One region of the Volucribacter amazonae genome, then DNA from elsewhere that is predicted to be linked to it. Evidence: riboswitches for the same ligand, from Rfam matches in the RefSeq annotation. Region 1 holds a riboswitch; the other holds the start of a gene.
What was found. A riboswitch is a leader RNA that binds a small molecule or an ion and turns the genes downstream of it on or off. The one in region 1 is predicted to bind molybdenum cofactor.

Region 1 (5,678 bases):
GACGGAAAAGATACATTCATTATGATTAATAATACTACGATAAACTTTCCAATTTTGTATCATTGATAATGTGTCGTTTAACTCATCTAATGTTTTATCTGTTTCCATAACTCTCCCCTATTTAATAAATTTTAGTGAGATAATCAAATATTCGTTCCATAATCTACCAAACTCTTATCAAGAAGTTTAATCTTTATCGTATAAATTAAGCAAAAAATATTAAGATTTGTGACGGTTATCGAAATTTTACAGTAGTATTTTGTTGTTAAAAAAGGCAAAATATACACCTTGTTGGATTGATTGATATGAATAGAAGATTAAGCCATGGAATTACTGATTGATTTTTTTTCAAATTATGGCTATTGTGCCGTACTTTTCGTGCTGATTATTTGTGGCTTTGGTGTGCCTATTCCTGAAGATATTACCTTGTTTCAGGGGGAATTATCGCAGGGCTTGGTTATGCTAATCCTCACATTATGCTCGTTGTAAGTATGTTTGGCGTTCTCTTCGGCGATAGTATTATGTATTGGCTTGGACGCATTTATGGTGCCAAAAATATTGAGAGTAAGAATTGTTCGCCGTTTTATTAATGTGCAACGTTTGCGTTAGTGCGTGAGAAATTTGATAAATATGGTAACCGAGTTTTATTTATTGCTCGCTTTTTACCCGGATTACGCGCTCCTATCTATATGATTTCAGGCATTACTCGCCGTATAAGCTATACGCGTTTTGTTTTAATTGATTTTTTTGCTGCGATTATTTCTGTGCCGATTTGGGTTTACCTTGGTTATCATGGAGCAGCCAATTTAGATTGGATTGAGCAACAAATAAGCGAGGTCAAGTTGGTATTTATATATTATTGCCATTGTTGCTCTTTATGTGATTTTTAAATTATATCGGGCTAAAAAACGTAAGTCAGCCAAATAAATAAAATATATATACCCCCAAATGGGGGTATTCTACTCCCCTATGATTATTACTTAAACCACCTTTCCATTGCCTGATCGTCAGTTTGCTTAGCCTCCACCCAGCGTTCGCCTGAACAGGTTGTTTCTTTTTTCCAAAAAGGGGCTTTGGTTTTTAGATAATCCATAATAAATTCATTAGCTTGATAAGCCTCTTTACGATGTGCGGAACTTACCCCTACCAAAACAATTTCATCGCCTGCTTTTAATTGCCCTACTCGATGAATAATGCTGATAGCTTGAATATCCCAACGTTGTTGAGCTTGTTCCGCGATTTCTTTTAATACTTTTTCTGTCATTGCAGGATAATGCTCTAAATATAATTGCGACACCTGATCTCCTAAATTAAGATCTCGTACTTTCCCTACAAAAATAACCACAGCCCCAGCAGATTGAGATTGAGCAAGCCACTGATATTCCTCATTTTGATCAAAGGACAATGGACTGACCTGAATTTTAATATTATCCATATTATCCCCCGTAACAGGTGGGAAAAAGGCAATTTCATCACCTGCTTGAATTGGGCTATCTAACGAAGATAATGTTTGATTAACTGCTACAAGCACTTTTCCTTGTTGTAAGGCTAATTGCCATTTGTCGCCTTTTTGTACTAAATAATCTAATAATTGTTGAATATGCTCAAATTTTAGCCTCAAGCATTAATTCATCGGTATTGACTAATTCTCTAATTTGTCCAAAAAATAATATTTTTATCATTTTGTTATCTCATTTATTGTTTCTTGTGGTACACAAAATAACCTGATTTTCCACCGCACTTTTCTAACAAGCGAATCTGTTCAATAACAATATCTTTTTGTACTGCTTTACACATATCATAAATGGTTAAAGCTGCCACGCTTGCTGCCGTTAAGGCTTCCATTTCAACGCCAGTTTTACCTGTCAATTTGCAATAGCTTTCTATCCGTACCTGATTACTCTCAGCAAGGGGCAAATATTGATTTCTACCTTGCTTAATAATAATGGGTGGCATAATGGGATCAATTCCCAAGTTTTTTTTGCCGCCTGTATGCCTGCAATGCGCGCCGTAGCGAATACATCGCCCTTATGGTGTTGTCCGTTTAAAATCATCGTTAATGTATTTGTGACATTGTCACTAAGCCTCTGCTCGAGCTTCTCGTACAGTATCTTGTTTCAACGAAACATCAACCATATTCGCTTCGCCTTGGGCATTAATATGGGTAAATTCTGTCATTTTATATTCCTTTATGAATTAACCGCCAATGGTTGATAAATTAGCACGTACGCCAGTATCGCCCATATGTAAATAATGATGCTGCCGTTTATGTTGTAAGGCAGAAAATAAGCGTGCCTGTAATTGAGATTGTTGGAGATCAGATTGTAATAAATCTCTTAGTTCAATCCCCTCTTCGCCGAATAAACAAAGGTGCAATTTACCTCGAGCAGAAACTCTTAAACGATTACAACTGGCACAAAAATTTTTCTCGTAGGGCATAATCAATCCCACTTCGCCCTGATAATCTTGATGATAAACACTTTAGCAGGCCCATCACTTCGCCCTTTCAAACGCAATTTCCAGCCTTGTTGCAATAATTTTTTTTTCCAATAATTGTCCTGATAAATGATATTGTTGGAAAAAAAAATGATCCATATCCCCTGTTTGCATCAATTCAATAAACCGCATTTGAATAGGTTTATCTTTAATCCAAGCTAAAAATTGCTCAAATTCACGCTCATTGAGTTGTTTCATCAATACTGCATTAACCTTAACTTGGCGATAACCAATTTCTAAGCCCGTTCAATCCCTCGCATTACTTGATAAAACTTATTTTCGCCTGTAATGATATGAAACATTTTAGGATCTAAAACTATCCAAGCTCACATTAATTGACGTAATACCTGCTCTTTTCCAATTATCCACCTCGTTTGCCATACGATAGCCATTGGTTGTCAAGGCAATATTTTTTATGCCATCGATCACCTTAATTTGCTCAACAATGGATAAAAAATCTTTGCGTAAAGTAGGCTCACCACCTGTAATGCGGATTTTTTCTGTTCCCATGACAACAAAGGCTTTTGCCACACGAATAATTTCCTCTTGCGTTAAAAAATGCGGTTTATTTTTTTCTGGTTGATAACCATTAGGTAAACAATAGTTTACAACGAAAATTACAAACATCGGTAATAGACAAACGAAGATAATAATATTCTCGCTGGAAAGCATCAACCAAACGGTTAGCTCCCAACGACTTAATAGGAATGCGTTGCATCAAGACACCTTTCTAAATACGAGAGGATAAATCGTTTCCAATCTTATCCTTGGACAAAAATTTGTCGGCTTGGTAAACCATGCTATCTAAACAGTTTAGGTCAACAAGCTCGGAGTTATCAAATAAATTTTTGATCATTCTAAAATAGAAAGAAATAAATGTACAATCGGCAAGGAAAAAATAACCTTATTGAGGTAACTATTATTAAGGATAGAAGGTAAATTAGTTATATAAGTAAGTATACAAAGGGTATGTAATCGTCTATTTTAAAAACATGCTTCGTTATTATAGTCGTTTCAAATATCGCTTATTTATCTCTTCGTCAAAAAATGCTATCTTTCTCGGCAAATAATTGATTTGAGATAAATTATGTTATTGCAACAGAACACTATCCCATTAACCAACCTAAAACATATTGTCGCCATTGGTGGTGGCCATGGTTTAGGGCGTATGTTATCAGCCTTAAATTTTATGCAAGAAAAATTAACAGGCATTGTTACGACCACAGATAATGGTGGTTCTACGGGGCGAATTCGTGATGATTATGGTGGCATTGCGTGGGGTGATTTGCGTAATTGTTTAAATCAAATTATTACTGAGCCAAGTACCGCTTCTACCCTTTTTGAATACCGTTTTAGTGGCACAGGCGAACTTGCTGGGCATAATTTAGGTAATTTAATGCTAACCGCATTAGAAAATATGCAAATTCGTCCTTTAGAGGGCGTAAATTTGATTCGTGATTTATTAAAGGTAAAATCCTTTATTATTCCTATGTCAGAAACGCCTGTTCATCTTGTTGCACAATTATCTTCAGGGCAACAAATATTAGGCGAAGTAAATATTGATAATCTTGAGGAATTGCCTCAATCATTGGCTCTTACTCCCCTTGTTTCAGCTACACCAGAAGCGATTACCGCTTTACAACAAGCAGAACTTATTCTTATTGGGCCGGGCAGTTTTTTTACCAGTATTATGCCCCCTTTGTTACTCAAAGAAGTGCAACAATGTTTACGCCAAGCACAATGTCCGAAAATTTTTATTGATAATTTAGGGGTTGAGCATAGCCCAGCGGCTAAATTGTCTTTGGCACAACGGATTAATTGGATTAATCACAATGTAGGGCAAAACATTATTGATGGCGTGATTACTAGCACCGAACAAAAGGAACAGCGCATAGATGCCGAACAGCAACCACAATGGCTTACAAGAAAATTAAATGCCGATGATGTGCCATATCGACATGATCGGCATTTATTATGTCAAGCTATTGCTGAACTATTAGAAAGGTTTAAACAAAACGATTTTTAATCTTGGCGAAAAACCTTAACATTATTAAAACCTGCATCTTGTAAATATAGAGCCTGTAGCTTGCTCATTACCCCTCTTTCACAATACAAAAGATAGGTTTTATCTTGCTCAAGTGTGGCAAATTGGCTTGATAATTTATAAAACGGTAAAGTAATAATCGGATTACTGATATTCAATGCCAAAGGTTTTTCTTCAACTTCCTCTGGGCTACGAATATCAATAATAATATCGTCCTTAGCTAATACAGCAACAGTTTCTACTTCGGTAACCGATTGAGCGGTTTGCTCGGCAATTTGGCGAATATCTAAAATTTTGGCATTTTCCACCGCACTTTGTAAGATATTCATATCAAAATGTTGTTCTTCTTGTTCAATTTTGCTTTTAACCGCTTTTACCGTTGGATTTTTGGAAATAACACCACAAAACTCTGGCATAGATTTCGCAATATCTTCGGTTTCAATTTGCTTAGCTAACGCAATAATTTGCTCTTTGTCGTGGGAGATTAATGGACGTAACACTAAACAACCTGCCGCTTCATCAATTAAGCGTAAATTGGTTAACGTTTGGCTAGATACCTGCCCTAATGCTTCACCAGTAACTAAGGCTTGAATGGCAAAACGTTCTGCCACTAGGCTTGCCGCTCGTACCATCATACGTTTTAATACCACACCCATTTGCCCATTATCAATTTTCTCCAAAATTTCGCCAACCACAGGCTCAAAATTAATGGCAATAAAACGGACTTTATGGGATTGGCTATAACGTTGCCAAAGATGATAAGCCATTTGTTTAACCCCAATTTCATGGGTTGCACCGCCTAAATTAAAAAAACAATAATGAACACGACAACCACGTCGCATCAACATATAGCTTGATACGCCAGAGTCAAAACCACCAGAAATTAACGATAGTACATCTTCTTGTGTACCAATAGGATAGCCGCCGATACCTGCATAACGTGCTTTGATCAACATCATATGTTCATGTTCAATATCAATGCGTACGGTAATATCGGGACGAGTTAATTTCACTTTCGCTGAGGGAATATGTTGATTTAATCCACCACCAATATAGCGTTCAGCTTCTAAGGAATTAAAACTATGCTTGCCCTTGCGTCTTACTCGCACACAAAAGGTTTTATTTACTAATTGCTCGC
Region 2 (5,678 bases), 2.6 Mb from region 1:
TATATTATTATTGCCATTGTTGCTCTTTATGTGATTTTTAAATTATATCGGGCTAAAAAACGTAAGTCAGCCAAATAAATAAAATATATATACCCCCAAATGGGGGTATTCTACTCCCCTATGATTATTACTTAAACCACCTTTCCATTGCCTGATCGTCAGTTTGCTTAGCCTCCACCCAGCGTTCGCCTGAACAGGTTGTTTCTTTTTTCCAAAAAGGGGCTTTGGTTTTTAGATAATCCATAATAAATTCATTAGCTTGATAAGCCTCTTTACGATGTGCGGAACTTACCCCTACCAAAACAATTTCATCGCCTGCTTTTAATTGCCCTACTCGATGAATAATGCTGATAGCTTGAATATCCCAACGTTGTTGAGCTTGTTCCGCGATTTCTTTTAATACTTTTTCTGTCATTGCAGGATAATGCTCTAAATATAATTGCGACACCTGATCTCCTAAATTAAGATCTCGTACTTTCCCTACAAAAATAACCACAGCCCCAGCAGATTGAGATTGAGCAAGCCACTGATATTCCTCATTTTGATCAAAGGACAATGGACTGACCTGAATTTTAATATTATCCATATTATCCCCCCGTAACAGGTGGGAAAAAGGCAATTTCATCACCTGCTTGAATTGGGCTATCTAACGAAGATAATGTTTGATTAACTGCTACAAGCACTTTTCCTTGTTGTAAGGCTAATTGCCATTTGTCGCCTTTTTGTACTAAATAATCTAATAATTGTTGAATATGCTCAAATTTAGCCTCAAGCATTAATTCATCGGTATTGACTAATTCTCTAATTTGTCCAAAAAATAATATTTTTATCATTTTGTTATCTCATTTATTGTTTCTTGTGGTACACAAAAATAACCTGATTTTCCACCGCACTTTTCTAACAAGCGAATCTGTTCAATAACAATATCTTTTTGTACTGCTTTACACATATCATAAATGGTTAAAGCTGCCACGCTTGCTGCCGTTAAGGCTTCCATTTCAACGCCAGTTTTACCTGTCAATTTGCAATAGCTTTCTATCCGTACCTGATTACTCTCAGGCAAGGGGCAAATATTGATTTCTACCTTGCTTAATAATAATGGGTGGCATAATGGGATCAATTCCCAAGTTTTTTTTGCCGCCTGTATGCCTGCAATGCGCGCCGTAGCGAATACATCGCCCTTATGGTGTTGTCCGTTTAAAATCATCGTTAATGTATTTTGTGACATTGTCACTAAAGCCTCTGCTCGAGCTTCTCGTACAGTATCTTGTTTCAACGAAACATCAACCATATTCGCTTCGCCTTGGGCATTAATATGGGTAAATTCTGTCATTTTATATTCCTTTATGAATTAACCGCCAATGGTTGATAAATTAGCACGTACGCCAGTATCGCCCATATGTAAATAATGATGCTGCCGTTTATGTTGTAAGGCAGAAAATAAGCGTGCCTGTAATTGAGATTGTTGGAGATCAGATTGTAATAAATCTCTTAGTTCAATCCCCTCTTCGCCGAATAAACAAAGGTGCAATTTACCTCGAGCAGAAACTCTTAAACGATTACAACTGGCACAAAAATTTTTCTCGTAGGGCATAATCAATCCCACTTCGCCCTGATAATCTTGATGATAAAACACTTTAGCAGGCCCATCACTTCGCCCTTTCAAACGCAATTTCCAGCCTTGTTGCAATAATTTTTTTTCCAATAATTGTCCTGATAAATGATATTGTTGGAAAAAATGATCCATATCCCCTGTTTGCATCAATTCAATAAACCGCATTTGAATAGGTTTATCTTTAATCCAAGCTAAAAATTGCTCAAATTCACGCTCATTGAGTTGTTTCATCAATACTGCATTAACCTTAACTTGGCGATAACCAATTTCTAAAGCCCGTTCAATCCCTCGCATTACTTGATAAAACTTATTTTCGCCTGTAATGATATGAAACATTTTAGGATCTAAACTATCCAAGCTCACATTAATTGACGTAATACCTGCTCTTTTCCAATTATCCACCTCGTTTGCCATACGATAGCCATTGGTTGTCAAGGCAATATTTTTTATGCCATCGATCACCTTAATTTGCTCAACAATGGATAAAAAATCTTTGCGTAAAGTAGGCTCACCACCTGTAATGCGGATTTTTTCTGTTCCCATGACAACAAAGGCTTTTGCCACACGAATAATTTCCTCTTGCGTTAAAAAATGCGGTTTATTTTTTTCTGGTTGATAACCATTAGGTAAACAATAGTTACAACGAAAATTACAAACATCGGTAATAGACAAACGAAGATAATAATATTCTCGCTGGAAAGCATCAACCAAACGGTTAGCTCCCAACGACTTAATAGGAATGCGTTGCATCAAGACACCTTTCTAAATACGAGAGGATAAATCGTTTCCAATCTTATCCTTGGACAAAAATTTGTCGGCTTGTAAACCATGCTATCTAAACAGTTTAGGTCAACAAGCTCGGAGTTATGCAAATAAATTTTGATCATTCTAAAATAGAAAGAAATAAATGTACAATCGGCAAGGAAAAAATAACCTTATTGAGGTAACTATTATAAGGATAGAAGGTAAATTAGTTATATAAGTAAGTATACAAAGGGTATGTAATCGTTCTATTTTAAAAACATGCTTCGTTATTATAGTCGTTTCAAATATCGCTTATTTATCTCTTCGTCAAAAAATGCTATCTTTCTCGGCAAATAATTGATTTGAGATAAATTATGTTATTGCAACAGAACACTATCCCATTAACCAACCTAAAACATATTGTCGCCATTGGTGGTGGCCATGGTTTAGGGCGTATGTTATCAGCCTTAAATTTTATGCAAGAAAAATTAACAGGCATTGTTACGACCACAGATAATGGTGGTTCTACGGGGCGAATTCGTGATGATTATGGTGGCATTGCGTGGGGTGATTTGCGTAATTGTTTAAATCAAATTATTACTGAGCCAAGTACCGCTTCTACCCTTTTTGAATACCGTTTTAGTGGCACAGGCGAACTTGCTGGGCATAATTTAGGTAATTTAATGCTAACCGCATTAGAAAATATGCAAATTCGTCCTTTAGAGGGCGTAAATTTGATTCGTGATTTATTAAAGGTAAAATCCTTTATTATTCCTATGTCAGAAACGCCTGTTCATCTTGTTGCACAATTATCTTCAGGGCAACAAATATTAGGCGAAGTAAATATTGATAATCTTGAGGAATTGCCTCAATCATTGGCTCTTACTCCCCTTGTTTCAGCTACACCAGAAGCGATTACCGCTTTACAACAAGCAGAACTTATTCTTATTGGGCCGGGCAGTTTTTTTACCAGTATTATGCCCCCTTTGTTACTCAAAGAAGTGCAACAATGTTTACGCCAAGCACAATGTCCGAAAATTTTTATTGATAATTTAGGGGTTGAGCATAGCCCAGCGGCTAAATTGTCTTTGGCACAACGGATTAATTGGATTAATCACAATGTAGGGCAAAACATTATTGATGGCGTGATTACTAGCACCGAACAAAAGGAACAGCGCATAGATGCCGAACAGCAACCACAATGGCTTACAAGAAAATTAAATGCCGATGATGTGCCATATCGACATGATCGGCATTTATTATGTCAAGCTATTGCTGAACTATTAGAAAGGTTTAAACAAAACGATTTTTAATCTTGGCGAAAAACCTTAACATTATTAAAACCTGCATCTTGTAAATATAGAGCCTGTAGCTTGCTCATTACCCCTCTTTCACAATACAAAAGATAGGTTTTATCTTGCTCAAGTGTGGCAAATTGGCTTGATAATTTATAAAACGGTAAAGTAATAATCGGATTACTGATATTCAATGCCAAAGGTTTTTCTTCAACTTCCTCTGGGCTACGAATATCAATAATAATATCGTCCTTAGCTAATACAGCAACAGTTTCTACTTCGGTAACCGATTGAGCGGTTTGCTCGGCAATTTGGCGAATATCTAAAATTTTGGCATTTTCCACCGCACTTTGTAAGATATTCATATCAAAATGTTGTTCTTCTTGTTCAATTTTGCTTTTAACCGCTTTTACCGTTGGATTTTTGGAAATAACACCACAAAACTCTGGCATAGATTTCGCAATATCTTCGGTTTCAATTTGCTTAGCTAACGCAATAATTTGCTCTTTGTCGTGGGAGATTAATGGACGTAACACTAAACAACCTGCCGCTTCATCAATTAAGCGTAAATTGGTTAACGTTTGGCTAGATACCTGCCCTAATGCTTCACCAGTAACTAAGGCTTGAATGGCAAAACGTTCTGCCACTAGGCTTGCCGCTCGTACCATCATACGTTTTAATACCACACCCATTTGCCCATTATCAATTTTCTCCAAAATTTCGCCAACCACAGGCTCAAAATTAATGGCAATAAAACGGACTTTATGGGATTGGCTATAACGTTGCCAAAGATGATAAGCCATTTGTTTAACCCCAATTTCATGGGTTGCACCGCCTAAATTAAAAAAACAATAATGAACACGACAACCACGTCGCATCAACATATAGCTTGATACGCCAGAGTCAAAACCACCAGAAATTAACGATAGTACATCTTCTTGTGTACCAATAGGATAGCCGCCGATACCTGCATAACGTGCTTTGATCAACATCATATGTTCATGTTCAATATCAATGCGTACGGTAATATCGGGACGAGTTAATTTCACTTTCGCTGAGGGAATATGTTGATTTAATCCACCACCAATATAGCGTTCAGCTTCTAAGGAATTAAAACTATGCTTGCCCTTGCGTCTTACTCGCACACAAAAGGTTTTATTTACTAATTGCTCGCCGACTTCAGCTAAGGTTTGTTCAAAAATATCATGTAAAGAAGAAAAGGGTTTTTCCTCTACGGCTAAAAAATGATGAATACCCGGAATACGTTGTAATTGCTCAATTAATAAATCAAAATTTTCATTATTTTTTGACCGCACTTCAATATAATCCCAATGGCGAACCACCGCAACTTGATCATCAAAGCGGGTTAATACATTACGAATATTACTGGTTAAAATTTTGATAAAGCGTTTGCGTACCGAATCGCTTTTAATCATAATTTCAGGAAAAAGTTTAATAATAAATTTCATGCTGTTGCTTAAATAAGGGTTAATAAAATGGGGCGAATTATAACAAAATTCCGCCCAAAGCCATAGTTAAGAGTTTGACTATTTTCTTATATAGTTATCAAGAAAAGTGACAATGTAACAACAATAAGCTTAGTCATTTGCTAAAGTATGCACTAATCGTTGTTCTAGCTGTTGCCGTTGCGTGGCACAGAGGGCTTTTCCCTCCGCATTGACTAAAATAAAAAAGTCTTCGGCTTTCTCGCCAATGGTGGTGATTTTAGCATTGAGTAAATTGAGCTGTTGCTCCACAAAAACTTGGCTAATTTTGCTCAATAATCCCGCTTTATCTAAGGCAAAAAGCTCCATTTCGGTATGATCCGAACGATGTATATTTAAAAAACGTATTTGAGTTGGCACTTGAAAATGTTGCAATTTATAATTTCGCCGTTGATTTAGCAAGGCTTTAGCTGGTGTGGTTAATCCTTGGTATAAGGCTTTTTCTAATGCTCGTCGCCGCTCATTGCGTACTAAACTGCCATCAAGCTCTGACACAATAAAACTGTCCATCACATAACC

Region 2: another riboswitch for molybdenum cofactor. It lies ahead of moaA (GTP 3',8-cyclase MoaA); the one in region 1 lies ahead of moaA (GTP 3',8-cyclase MoaA).

Annotation. Positions count from the first base shown of each region.
Region 1 covers NZ_LWID01000001.1:3,359-9,036, forward strand. The annotation lists gene A6A20_RS00025 (DUF695 domain-containing protein) at 1-108, opposite strand, end outside; partial or broken gene A6A20_RS00030 (DedA family protein) at 325-927, shown strand; gene moaE (molybdopterin synthase catalytic subunit MoaE) at 977-1,435, opposite strand; partial or broken gene moaD (molybdopterin synthase sulfur carrier subunit) at 1,442-1,682, opposite strand; partial or broken gene moaC (cyclic pyranopterin monophosphate synthase MoaC) at 1,696-2,178, opposite strand; partial or broken gene moaA (GTP 3',8-cyclase MoaA) at 2,197-3,214, opposite strand; molybdenum cofactor riboswitch at 3,204-3,341, opposite strand; gene A6A20_RS00060 (gluconeogenesis factor YvcK family protein) at 3,584-4,522, shown strand; gene thiI (tRNA uracil 4-sulfurtransferase ThiI) at 4,519-5,678, opposite strand, start outside.
Region 2 covers NZ_LWID01000001.1:2,571,541-2,577,218, forward strand. The annotation lists gene A6A20_RS12280 (DedA family protein) at 1-78, shown strand, start outside; gene moaE (molybdopterin synthase catalytic subunit MoaE) at 128-586, opposite strand; gene moaD (molybdopterin synthase sulfur carrier subunit) at 588-833, opposite strand; gene moaC (cyclic pyranopterin monophosphate synthase MoaC) at 830-1,333, opposite strand; gene moaA (GTP 3',8-cyclase MoaA) at 1,352-2,365, opposite strand; molybdenum cofactor riboswitch at 2,355-2,491, opposite strand; gene A6A20_RS12305 (gluconeogenesis factor YvcK family protein) at 2,734-3,672, shown strand; gene thiI (tRNA uracil 4-sulfurtransferase ThiI) at 3,669-5,123, opposite strand; gene glnD (bifunctional uridylyltransferase/uridylyl-removing protein GlnD) at 5,253-5,678, opposite strand, start outside.